DNA from 4 places in the Sphingobacterium paramultivorum genome. Region 3 is predicted to be linked to each of the others. Evidence: riboswitches for the same ligand, from Rfam matches in the RefSeq annotation. Region 3 holds a riboswitch; each other region holds the start of a gene.
The links. A riboswitch is a leader RNA that binds a small molecule or an ion and turns the genes downstream of it on or off. The one in region 3 is predicted to bind S-adenosylmethionine.
Positions count from the first base shown of each region.

Region 1: it holds a riboswitch for S-adenosylmethionine, as region 3 does, so the genes downstream of both, HS960_RS26240 (5-oxoprolinase) here and HS960_RS22400 (methylenetetrahydrofolate reductase) in region 3, are expected to answer to the same signal.
Region 2: it holds a riboswitch for S-adenosylmethionine, as region 3 does, so the genes downstream of both, HS960_RS04225 (O-acetylhomoserine aminocarboxypropyltransferase/cysteine synthase family protein) here and HS960_RS22400 (methylenetetrahydrofolate reductase) in region 3, are expected to answer to the same signal.
Region 4: it holds a riboswitch for S-adenosylmethionine, as region 3 does, so the genes downstream of both, metE (5-methyltetrahydropteroyltriglutamate--homocysteine S-methyltransferase) here and HS960_RS22400 (methylenetetrahydrofolate reductase) in region 3, are expected to answer to the same signal.

Region 1 covers NZ_CP058555.1:6,323,159-6,326,315, reverse strand. The annotation lists gene HS960_RS26250 (TolC family protein) at 1-220, opposite strand, end outside; gene HS960_RS26245 (DUF3050 domain-containing protein) at 485-1,255, opposite strand; SAM-I-IV-variant riboswitch at 1,466-1,559, shown strand; gene HS960_RS26240 (5-oxoprolinase) at 1,626-1,889, shown strand; gene HS960_RS26235 (RagB/SusD family nutrient uptake outer membrane protein) at 1,987-3,157, opposite strand, start outside.
Region 2 covers NZ_CP058555.1:1,036,916-1,040,072, forward strand. The annotation lists gene HS960_RS04225 (O-acetylhomoserine aminocarboxypropyltransferase/cysteine synthase family protein) at 1-1,282, opposite strand, end outside; SAM riboswitch class I at 1,538-1,650, opposite strand; gene HS960_RS04230 (FUSC family protein) at 1,833-3,157, opposite strand, start outside.
Region 3 covers NZ_CP058555.1:5,372,283-5,375,439, forward strand. The annotation lists gene HS960_RS22395 (hypothetical protein) at 1-845, shown strand, start outside; SAM riboswitch class I at 1,064-1,166, shown strand; gene HS960_RS22400 (methylenetetrahydrofolate reductase) at 1,237-2,193, shown strand; gene HS960_RS22405 (glycosyltransferase family 117 protein) at 2,441-3,157, shown strand, end outside.
Region 4 covers NZ_CP058555.1:4,393,819-4,396,975, reverse strand. The annotation lists gene metE (5-methyltetrahydropteroyltriglutamate--homocysteine S-methyltransferase) at 1-1,771, opposite strand, end outside; SAM riboswitch class I at 1,850-1,953, opposite strand; gene HS960_RS18460 (response regulator transcription factor) at 2,138-2,827, opposite strand; gene HS960_RS18455 (sensor histidine kinase) at 2,930-3,157, opposite strand, start outside.

The sequences.
Region 1 (3,157 bases), 950 kb from region 3:
CAGGCATATTACTCGCATAACTAGCAGAAGCTCTGGCGGAAATTTTGGGTAGCAACTCCATGCGTTGCTGCTGTACTGCCACCTCAGTTTCTTTGAGCTGCAAATAGGACTGCTCGATGTATTTACTGTTCTGTAGCGCTTTGTCGATCATGTCTTTCAGGGACATGCGCAAAGAATCGAGGGCGAAGGTGTCCGAAATAGCGAATACTAACAATCCCATGGTTAGTATTCCTTTTGCCCAATAGGGAGGAAAAAAGTTCACGTGTGCTATGTAATTTTTTTGCGTAGCAAACTTAGACACTTATTGGAACTTGGATTTCTTCACAAACGCCAATATGTTATGGAAAAAAGACATTTTTTCATCAATTCAAACAAAAAGACCAATATCTGCCAAGAAGCCCTTGCAATATCCTTTTTTACAGCACATAAAAAAGGCCTTTCAAATCATGATTTGAAAGGCCTTTCTCGACGGTATAATAATAGATTATCCGTATAAGGAATCTTCTATTGCATTCCACAACTGTATTCTTTTTTGTAGCGCAATTTTACTGATCTCTTTCATTTCTGTCCATTTAACCTCATCGTCCTTCCCGAGATCTGTGATCATCTGCATCGCCAAAGGCCCGTGCTCATCGCCATCAAGGTCAATATGACGTTGAAAATAATAGATAAAGCTATCCAGATTGGCTGTAGGGAAATTTGTTTTAATTTCTTCCAAAATAGAGGTAAACATTCCCGGGATAAGATCTTCGCGTCCAAATGTAAATGCAGCAGCAATTTTATGCACCTCGCCCTCAGCAATCACTTCGAATGTAAAATTCAAAAAGTCTTTGATCCGCTTGTCCAATGTGGTCGTTGCAATGACATCGAATATGTTACTCGATTTTTTGGCGTGAGCAATAAATTTGTTGACCAGATGAAGGTCGGCACCCATGGCATCCATGGCGTCCAGATACATCTCAAAATGGCTCAAACGGCGGCCATCAATATATTCATCCGACTCCTCAGCCAATACAATTTCGTTGATTAGATAGCGTGTTGATGGATTCTCACTCGCAAACCAAGGTAAAGTCGTACAGGTCAATTTAATCTGTAAAGCTTTTAGTAAAGACATAAAATCCCATACAGCGTACACATGCCCTTCTGTAAAAGAACGTAGATTCTTGATCGTTTTGATCTTACGATACAAAGGGTGTTGCAATAATACCTCGCGTTCGGCAGCAATGTATTCGTTAATTTCCGCAATTCTATTCATGGCGCAAAAGTATTGTCTTATCTCTATTTTTAAAAGTATTTTCGATGAGATTACAGTAACATGATAAATTTTTCGCCCAGCTATCCGCTTCATAACCAAATCACAGCCAACAACGCGCCTCGCTTTTGACCTCCCTATTCCTGTTGCTAACGTTCATTTACCCTTAAAAACAAAAATATTTTTTATTATAAAAAATAATCTACTATATTTGTAGAGTATTCAGAATTGCATGATGCAATACCAACCGAGTGCAGGCACCGCGGTGGTAAATTAATACGGGTTTCGACCAAAATAAACGTCGCAGAACGATTATTTTCCCAACAAGATCTGGATACAGTTTATGGTTTAATCCTTTAAATTTTTAAATTGTATGGCTACTACAACAAATCTTTACCAACACTTACTGGAAAAATTCAGTTATTACTCAACAGATGAACTGATACAGCTCAACAATGACACCATCTTAGGACAAGGCTGGGGTTCAGCCAAGGCAACCTTTAGAACAGCTTTGATCAGTACGTTCTCCAAAAGAGGACTGGATCTTTCCAACATCATTTCCAAGGAAGACGGTTTTACCTCGGTGAAGCATGTCCCTGTACGCTTGGAACAGAATGTCCTGATTCCTTTACAATAATCGTTATCGGTAAAAAAAGCGCGCATCGAAAGGACTTCGTGCGCGCTGCTGTGGTTGGTTTAGGAAATTGCCGATTTAAAAGAAGGCGATAATCTTATTATTTATAGTTTGGATTCTGAATTAACACACCTGCGCTTTTCTCAATTTCTGTTTGTGGTAATGGCCAGCGGTAAAATTTGTCTTCAAAATGATAGGGCACTTTACTGTCTTTGACCGCATTGAGTACTTCGCCTGCGATATGCCAACGAATCAGGTCGTAATGCCGTAGTCCTTCGAAAGCAAGTTCAACCCTTCTTTCGTGGCGGATACGGTCGCGCATTTTTTCCTTGGTATAACCGGCAGGAAACCCGGGCATCTGAACGCGGCTCCTCAGGGTATTCATGGCATCGTAAACCGATGGATCTGGTCCGGCAATTTCATTTTGTGCTTCGGCATACATCAATAACACCTCCCCAAACCGCAGTACAACCGCATCCTGTTGGCTCAATGTTGAAAAGCCAAAAGGTAAGTTGGCCGGATCCAAAAATTTCAACACCCCATAACCTGTAGGCCGCGGATTGGACGGTGTATGGATCTTACCGCCGCCAAAGTCGGGATGATCCACGAAAATTGTTTTGCTCAAGCGCGGATCCCTATCTTTGAAGGGATTAGCTCGGTCAGTCAAGGGTGATTCACCATAAGGCAGACCATCTTTGCATTCATAGGTATCCACCAGGTTTTGTAAAGGTGAAGCAGCAATCCAATCGCCTAAATACATGTCCCAGGGGGCTGTATTATTCGGTGCCAAAAAATTGACCGAAAAGATAATCTCGGTATTGTTCTTCTGTGTTGCATCGCGAAAGACATTTTCAAAAGCTGTACTCAGAGTATACTCTTTCATGACATCGGTGCATAAGTCTTTTACCTCTTTCAAAATTGCTAAATCGGGCACCCCTTTGTCGCCATAAGCCGCAAACAGTAAAACCCGTGCTTTCAAGGCTTTTGCTGAACTTGCGGTCGCATGCCCCCCATTATTGAAATAAGGTTTAGCCGCTAAGTTGGCGATCCCAAAATCCAGATCGGCCCGAATCTGTTTTAGAATATTCTCTGCAGTTTCCTTTGGCTGACGCTGATTCTCCAGACTGAGGGAAGTAAGCACAAGCGGCACCTCACCATAAATACTGTACAATTGGAAGTAAACAAAAGCACGGATAAAGCGGGCTTCGGCTTCCATGTTCTTCTTCTCCCCATCGTTCATATCGGAGCCGTTATAGCCCTGAAGCTTCTCG
Region 2 (3,157 bases), 2.1 Mb from region 3:
AATCAGCTTTGATGTCATCAATATGTTCTATTCCTACAGAAAGACGTAATAAACCTTTGAACACTCCAGCATTGGCTTGATCTTCATCACTCAATTGTTGGTGAGTAGTCGCTGCTGGATGGATAATCAATGACTTCGTATCACCGACGTTGGCCAAGTGACTGATCAATTCTAAGCTGTCGATAAAGCTATTGGCCTTTTGTGCTGCGTCACCTTTGAGCTGGAAAGAAAGCACTGCACCATAGCCATTTTTAAGGTATTTTTGTGCGTTAGCGAAGCTCGGAGAACTTTTTAAGCCCGGATAGTTTACTTTTTCTACCTGTGGATGCGCCTCAAGCCATTTAGCTACCTCTAAAGTGTTGTCTACATGGCGTTGCACCCGTAAAGACAGGGTTTCAAGCCCTTGTAATAATAAGAATGAATTGAAAGGGGAGAGTGCTGGCCCGAAATCTCGAAGCCCTTCCACACGTGCCCGAATGGCAAATTGAATATTTCCAAACGGTCCGCCTTCACCGAAAACTTCGGAAAAAACTAAGCCATGATAACCTTCAGATGGTTCGGAAAATTGAGGGTATTTTCCGTTGCCCCAATTGTAGTTTCCGCCGTCGACGATGACACCGCCAATGCTTGTACCATGTCCACCGATCCATTTAGTAGCCGATTCAACAACAACATTCGCACCATACTCCAAAGGTTTAAATAAATAACCTCCAGCTCCAAAAGTATTATCGACGATTAATGGTAAGTCATATTTTTTTGCTACGGCAGCAATTTTCTCAAAGTCTGGAATATTGAAACTTGGGTTTCCAATTGTTTCAACATAGATGGCCTTTGTTTTATCATCAATGAGGGCTTCAATTTTATCTGCCTCGGCGTCCGTTGCAAAACGAGCTTCGATGCCCAGGCGTTTAAAAGAAACTTTAAACTGGTTAAATGTACCGCCGTATAAGTTGGATCCGGCAACAAAATTGTCACCACTTTCCAAGATATTATTTAATGCAATAAACTGTGCCGCCTGGCCAGATGCAACAGCAACAGCAGCGACTCCACCTTCCAGTGCCGCAATACGTTGTTCGAAAACATCCGTAGTAGGGTTCATAATCCGTGTATAGATATTGCCGAACTGCTTTAATGCAAATAAGTTTGCGCCGTGTTCGGCATTTTCAAATACAAAAGATGTTGTTTGATATATAGGAACTGCTCTAGATCCCGTAGTAGGATCAGCGACTTGGCCAGCGTGAACCTGAAGAGTTTCGAATTTTAAATTTTTGTTTGAAGACATAATATATCAGATTTTAAGGGTTCAAAAAGAAATTGCTAAGTAAAAAGAGAAGCATACACACCTCGTTGAAGGGTCTGTTAAATCTTTATCCAAGAAAAAGGAAATGATTTTTAACAAGCATGGAAGTGCATATGCATACGCATTCGCATCAATACAGTTGTACGATGACTTACACTTTCGCTTATCGTGTGGTTCACTTGTGTTGAACCTGAATTTTTAATGGACTTCAGTAGTTTAATAATCATTGTCTTATGTCATTTATATGCTCCAAAACGATATTGTTTTGGACAGGAATTGGCACCTTTTCAAACAAATTGAAGGTTGCCAGTGGGTCATTGAGCCAGTCTCTCGCCACTTCTTTATAAATCAAGACCTACTGATTAAGGGAGGTGTTGATTAGAAATCTTCTTTCGAAGACGACACAAATATAAACTCTTTTTTTATTAAAGCAAAAGAAAAGCTATTTTTTAGTTAAAGGAATTTTAAATAACATACCGATCGGGATCGCATATCGTCGGATGAAACCGGATAAATAACTGTCAATCGGGTATTATGATTTCTTTAAGTTGATCCGTTCCGCAATTTGATTTAAATCTGTTAAAAGAGGTTTAAGTGCATCAATTCTACTATGGATATCATACGCTAGGTGGCGATTCGTCTTTTTGCTTAACGATAGTGAAAGACCCACCAAATGGGAGTTGACCTGATAAGAGAGTGCTTGAAAATGGTGGATATGTGACCAATCCATCCATTTATGCTCGGGTTCTTTTTTCATTTGATTGATAGCGTCTGAAAATAGCGCCATGGCAGTCTGCGCTTTTTTGCGAGCCAGTCGTATATCAAAAGAACTTTGTTTCTCTTCCGACAGACGGTTATTGATGGTTTGGAAATAATGCTCGTTGTAAAGGGATACCTCTTTTGCCAGCTGAACCATGCCTGTGCTCTGGCGTACGGGGATCAAGAAATAACCTGCTATAGCCAAGAATGCTCCAATGAGTGTGAAAAGTATTCGGCTGCCTAAAATGAGATTGATATTGCCTTCAAACAAATTGAGCGCAATCACAATTCCCAAGGTAATAAAGATGACACTGACCATATAATTAGATCGGTTGAACAAAAAGAATCCGAAAAGACCTAATGCAGCTATGGTAAGGAGAGCTGGGAGAAAATGAATAGAAATTAAGCAGAATATACCAACTATTATACCCGAGAATGTGCCTACAATACGCTCTATATTACGCTTTTTTGTCATTGAAAATGCTGGTCTGGCAACAATAGCGATCGTCAGTAAGATCCAATAGGTATATTTAAAATCCAAAAATAAAATACCGATCAATGCGCCTGTTCCAAAAAGAAGAGCCATCCGAACTGCAAATCGAAAAAGCGGGTTATTCAGATGGAGTTTACTTTTTAGATCAGCAAGATTGCGCAAAGGTCGATTGATAAATTGCTGGTACTCACTGCTGTCAATCTTATCCTGAATTTCCTGATTTTGATAAAAAGCTACCTGAATTCGGCTGAGTACTTCAATAATTGCTTCGATGTTGCTTATGATCGAACATAATATACTTTTTGCTTGACCGGTCTGCTGTTCTTGAATTTCTTTTAAATCCTGTAAGAGGGCATTAATTTTAAAGTTATTGTGATATAATTGATGCGCATACCGAAACCTCTTGTTAGGTTGTGAAAAGCTATCAATTTCTAAAGCTAATAATTTGATTGTGTGACGAATTAAAGGGAGGCTGCCCGTGTCTGCAAGATTTTTGCGAATCGCATCATAGTCGTGATCAAGTGCAATAATTAACTCATGAAGGTCAATTAACCCATAAACCTGACTGAGCCAATAATTGCTTTTATGCCACTGTTGACTTATGA
Region 3 (3,157 bases):
CGTTATTACTGCTGCTATTCGTATTCTCGTTGTCTTCTTGTGCTTTCTTTGGGAAGAAAAAGGACTTTCCTGAAGGCAATTACCAAATGATATTGGGCTATTCAAATGAAGAGTATCATAAAGTAAAAAGAGAATCACCCCAAAATGTCGAGGCAGATACCTATGGTAATGATCCTACGATATATCGGTCCTTTCTCTCTCTCCATGATAAAGACAAGTTTGTCATGGCGATCGATGATATCTTACTCTTCGGTAAGTATAGATTCAACGGCGATCGATTAGAATTGACCGATGAGAAAAAAGGTAGCCTCGCATTAGATATTATTAAGGTAAAAAGCGATTTTGTTCAGCTGAGAGGTGATTTTTCACAGTTTAGCTCAGCACGTATACCCACTAGCGAAAGACTTTATATCAACTTTGCGTTAGATAAAACCCCTATCCGGGAGACCCCCAGCAAATTTGATAGCCAAGTGAATCTATGGCGAAATGCCCCTGTAAAATCAGAAAGTGAAAAGGAGATAAAAGCTAGGGCATTGAATTTTGTAGATTATTCTATCGCTTATTTCCAACACATATCAAGTTCTGGTACACATCACGATTATCGAATGGATGGTGTTGAATCACCCATTATTTATGCTGAGAATGGCATTGTGCTCAAGGCATGGGCAGATGTTCCCGATTCTTGGAAGGAATTATTTTACAACGAAAAAAATGCATTAGTCGCCTATCAATATTTATTTGATGGTTTTAAATTTGGATCGAAAGAGGAGTACCATGTTACAGGACTCTTATTGATCACATTTTATCTCAAAAATCTACGGAATTCCCTGGCAGCGAATCTTTAGCCAATCCTGTTGTGGCATAGTCAATATCTTCGCTGTCGATGATCCTCGATCGTTAATTTTATCTGTTTTTTTAAGTCTTTTACTTTTGGTGGAGCGTAAATTCCTGTTGTTGACTGGGAATAAACCTGAAGCCGCATTTATTGCAGTCTTTTTGCCGCTATTTTTGCCTTTTCGAAAAAATATTTTTGTCTTTTGATTTTTTAAAACGATATTAGCAACGCTTATAGAGAAAGGCCGAGGGACTAGACCCGTTGAAGCCTTAGCAACCTGTATTGTTCAAGGTGCTAAATTCTACCCTACTCCATGTGGGAAAGATAAGTTACATGTAGATAAACGATTCCTCGACTTGTGCGTTTCGATGTAAGCCAACCAAACTAAAAACAGTTTTTTAATGAAGATTATCGATCATATCCAGAATGCCAAAGGAAAAACATTGTTTTCTTTTGAGCTATTGCCACCGGCAAAAGGGCAGGGCATCCAAAGTATTTTTAAAACCATGGATGAACTGATGGAGTTTAAACCTCCTTTTATCGACGTAACCTACCATCGGGAAGATTATATCTATAAAGAGCATGCGAGTGGATTACTGGAACGCGTTTCCTATCGTAAACGTCCTGGGACAGTGGCGATATGTGCTGCAATCATGAATAAATATAAAGTAGATGCGGTGCCCCATTTGATATGTGGTGGTTTTACAAAAGAGGAAACTGAAAATGCCCTGATCGATTTGAACTTCCTGGGGATAGATAACGTCTTGGTATTGCGGGGAGATGCACGTAAAGGCGATGCCGATTTCATACCGAGCGATGGTGGACATGCTTTTGCAACAGACCTATTGGAACAGGTAACTGATATGAATAAAGGAAAGTATTTGCATGAAGACATTATCACATCGGAAAAGACTGATTTTTGCATCGGAGTAGCGGGATATCCCGAAAAGCATTTTGAATCGCCAAATTTCAATACTGATTTTAAATATCTGAAACAAAAAGTCGATATGGGAGCAGAGTTTATTGTGACTCAGATGTTCTTTAATGTTGAAAAATACAAAGAGTTTGTAACAAAATGTAGAGACAATGGAATCCATGTGCCTATTATTCCAGGATTAAAACCATTGACAACGAAAAAGCAGTTGGTGACCTTACCAAGGATATTTCATTTAGATATTCCGGAGGAACTGAGCGATGCTGTTTCAGCATGTAAAACGAATGCCGACGTCAGACAAGTCGGTGAGGAGTGGTTGGTGCAACAATGTCAGGAGCTGATTAAATTTGGCGCTCCGGTATTACATTTCTATACGATGAGTAATCCTGGTCCAACAAAGAAAATTGTTGAAAAACTAGCCTAACTCATAAAAATAATACGAAAAGGGAGCCAATAAGCTTCCTTTTTTTATTGTAATATTAGTTGTGAAAGCCCGAAATAAGTCCATAATTTCGATAGTGTGGTTTAGGTCGGTCTCTATATTCAGGGTTGAGTAGCCTGTTTATAGTCAGATACTTGTGTTAAATAGTGTTAATTAACTTATTGGAGTCAGGATAACTTTTTAACTTAAAGTGCTAAAAAGGATTTTAACAATAGACCAAATTGACCTTATGAAGTACACTAGATTAAATTCTCTACTCGGCTTTGCTTGCGGACTAATTGCTACATGTGTATATATCGCCACCGTTGAAAAGACGGTAAGCTGGTGGGATTGTGGTGAATTTATTGCCTGTGCCTACAAGCTAGAAGTGGCACACCAACCGGGAGCACCATTATTTCTTCTTATTCAGAATATATTTTCCAACCTGGCTTTTGGTAATGCAGGTAAAATTGCCTATTGGATGAATATTGGATCCGCAATCTGCAGTGGGCTTACTGTTACATTTTTATTCTGGACGATAACAGCAATTGCCAAAAGGATACTCAACAGGCAAGAGAAAGTTCAATTATCGAATTATTTCCAAATTTTTGCTGCGGGTTTAGTTGGTGCAATGGCTTTCTGCTTCAGTGATTCATTCTGGTATTCGGCTGTTGAATCTGAGGTATATGCGATGTCTTCATTGTGTACAGCGATTGTTTTTTGGGCAATTTTAAAGTGGGAAGTGCGTGCAGATGAAGAAGGTAGCGATCGTTGGCTGGTTTTTATTGCTTTTGTTATGGGCCTTTCAATCGGAGTGCACCTATTAAATCTGTTGGCAATCCCGGCTATAGCGATGGTTGTCTATTTCAGAAGAGCAGGACAGGTTAATGCGAAAGGTACAGTAAAAGCTTTCCTGGTAGGAGTGCTGATCTTGGGGGCCGTTTTGTGGGGAATTATTCAATGGTTG
Region 4 (3,157 bases), 980 kb from region 3:
AAGTCGTTGTTGAACGCGGTTGATCATTACGTACGAAAGACCATTGTAAGATAGTAACCGGACCAGTCAACATACCTTTAACCGGACGGTTAGTCAATGATTGCGCGTATGAAGACCAACGGACAGTCATATCTTCAGGACGGTATACATCACCATAGATAATTGGAGGTTTTACACAACGTGAACCGTAAGATTGTACCCAGCCGTTTTGTGTGAAAGCGTAACCAGCCAATTGTTCACCGAAGTATTCAACCATGTCGTTACGTTCGAATTCGCCGTGTACTAATACGTCGATATCTAATTGCTCTTGAAGACGGATTGTGTTCTCAGTTTCTTCTGCGATTGCTTTATCATATTCTGCCTGCGTGATAGCACCTTTTTTCAAGTCTGCTCTCCATTTACGAACATCTTTCGTTTGTGGGAATGAACCAATAGTTGTAGTAGGGAATGCCGGCAAGTTGAATTTCGCTTGTTGCGCTGCTTTACGGTCAGCAAATGCTGAAGTACGTTTTGCATCGTTATCAGTGATATTGCTTGTACGTGTTTTAACCTCTGGTTTGTGGATCAATGGAGAAGTACGACGGCTTTCAGCAGCAGCTTTGTTAGCTTCGAAGCGTTTTGCTGTTTCAGCATCAACTTCACCTTCCGCTAGTACGGCTAAGTCTTTTACCTCAGCTAATTTTTGTTTAGCAAATGCTAACCAGTTTTTTACTTCAGCTGGTAGCGATTGCTCATTGTGCTCATTGTCTAAGTCAAAAGGAACGTGCAACAATGATGAAGAAGGAGCTACCCATACACGGTCTTTTCCTAATGCATCAACAGCCTGTTTGATTTTAACCAATGATTTTTCGTAATCATTTTTCCAGATGTTACGGCCTTCAACAATACCCAAAGATAATGTTAATGAAGCAGGAACTTTAGCTAGTACCGTATCCAATTGGTTTTCACCGCGTACCAGATCTAAATGTAAAGCATGGATAGGTAGGTTAACTGCGATATCTTCGTTGTCTTTTAAAGCTTCGAAGTAAGTAGTCGCGATTAATTTGATATTTTTTGCTGCTGCAGCTAATTTTTCGAAAGTAGGTTGATATAAAGCTTTTACTTTAGCATCTAAATCCAATGCTAAGAAAGGCTCGTCAATCTGAACATATTGGGCACCAGCCTCAGCTAGTTTAGCTAATATTTGCTCATATACTGGAACAAGTTTATCCAATAAATCGATGCGGTCGAAGCCAGCTTCTTTTTCTTTACCGATCAAAAGGTAAGTGATAGGACCTAGTAGAACTGGTTTAGTATCGATGCCCAATGATTTTGCTTCGTTATATTCATTTAAGAATTTTTCGGACGTCAATTTGAATTCTTGATCTTTTGTGAATTCTGGCACCATATAGTGGTAGTTGGTATCCAACCACTTGGTCATTTCCATTGCAGTCACGTCGATTCCTTCTTGTTGGAAACCACGCGCCATGGCAAAATATAGATCTAAGCTGTAATTGTTGTCTACTTTATTCAATAAAGAATGGTAACGAGCAGGAATTGCACCAACAGTAAGGGTTAAATCCAATACTTGATCGTAAAAAGAGAAATCATTGGAAGGGATCAAATCTATTCCAGCATCTTTTTGTGTTTTCCAATTGCCTTCACGAATTTTTTTTGCGGTGTCCAATAATTCCTCAACAGAAGATTTTTTAGCCCAATAGGCCTCATTGGCTTTTTTCAATTCGCGGAACGCGCCCACACGAGGGTAACCTAAATTGTTAGTCAATAACATAATGAATGTTTTTAATATTTCTTTTTCAACTATATTTCTTGCTAGAGAGAGAAGGACACACTAGAATTCGGTGACTTCGGCTTATCATTCCCATATCAAGTAGGGTAGAATTTAGCACCTTGTCAAGGGACAGGTTGCTAAGGCTTCATCGGGTCTATTCCCTCTGCCTTTCTCTATAAGCGACGCTAAGTTAGAACATTTCTTTTTGAAATGCAAATTTTTTATAAAAGTGCATCAATTTTTTATATTCTACTAAGGATAAAATTGTTTTGTTCTTTTCTTTTCATCCGTGATTTAGTGTATGCCATGTTTCAATACGTTGTGGCATAAAAAATGGGGAATGACTGTTTCTCATTCCCCATTCTTTTAGCTCACCAAAAGTTTGTAACCTTTTCCGTGCACATTGACAATTTCAACCTTACTATCTTCTTTTAGATATTTACGAAGTTTACTGAGAAATACATCCATACTTCTACCCGTAAAGTAGTTGTCATCATGCCATATTTTTAATAAAGCTTCTTCCCGGGTCAGCACATCATTTTTCTTTAAACAAAGCAAACGTAGTAGTTCCGCTTCTTTGGTGGATAGTTTTTGCATCTGTCCTTTGTAAGAAATTTGCTGACTTGTATAATCAAAGAAATAATCACCAATTTCAAATTTATCAGCAACCACTTCCTCTTCTTTGTCTCGAACACTGCGCTTCAGCAAAGCATTGATGCGGAGCAATAATTCCTCCACTCGAAAAGGCTTTGTGATATAATCATCTCCCCCTAATTCAAAGGCTTCGGTTTTATCTTCCATCATCCCCTTTGCTGTGGCAAAGATAATAGGAACAGTGTTGTTTGTTTTTCTGATTTCACGTCCAACTGTAAATCCGTCCTTTTTTGGCATCATGACATCGAAAATACAGAGGTCGTAGTTATTTTTTTTGAATTGAGAAATCGCTTCATCTCCATCCGTGCATAATGTGACGTCAAATTTTCCCTTTAATTCGAGATAGTCTTTTAAAAGATCCCCCAAATTAGGATCATCTTCTGCTAATAATATCTTTTGCATAATGATTATATTAATTTTCACCAATGTCCCTTGATGCTGATAAATCAGCTTTCCTCAACCTTTGAAATTTTTTAAAGAGGAAATATACAAAAAAGGAACGTTTTATTTTTTAATAGGCAAAATTACTTCAAAGGTCGTGCCCTTATCTTTTTCACTTTTAACTGTAATTTTTCCGTTCAGCCTTCTCAGGATGTCCTGTACATAACTTAAGCCAAGACCAAATCCTTTGACATTATGAACATTTCCAGTTGGAATACGGTAGAACTGGTCGAAAATCTTTTGCAGGTGATCCCGGCTCATCCCAATACCGTTGTCGGCAATAGTGACGAC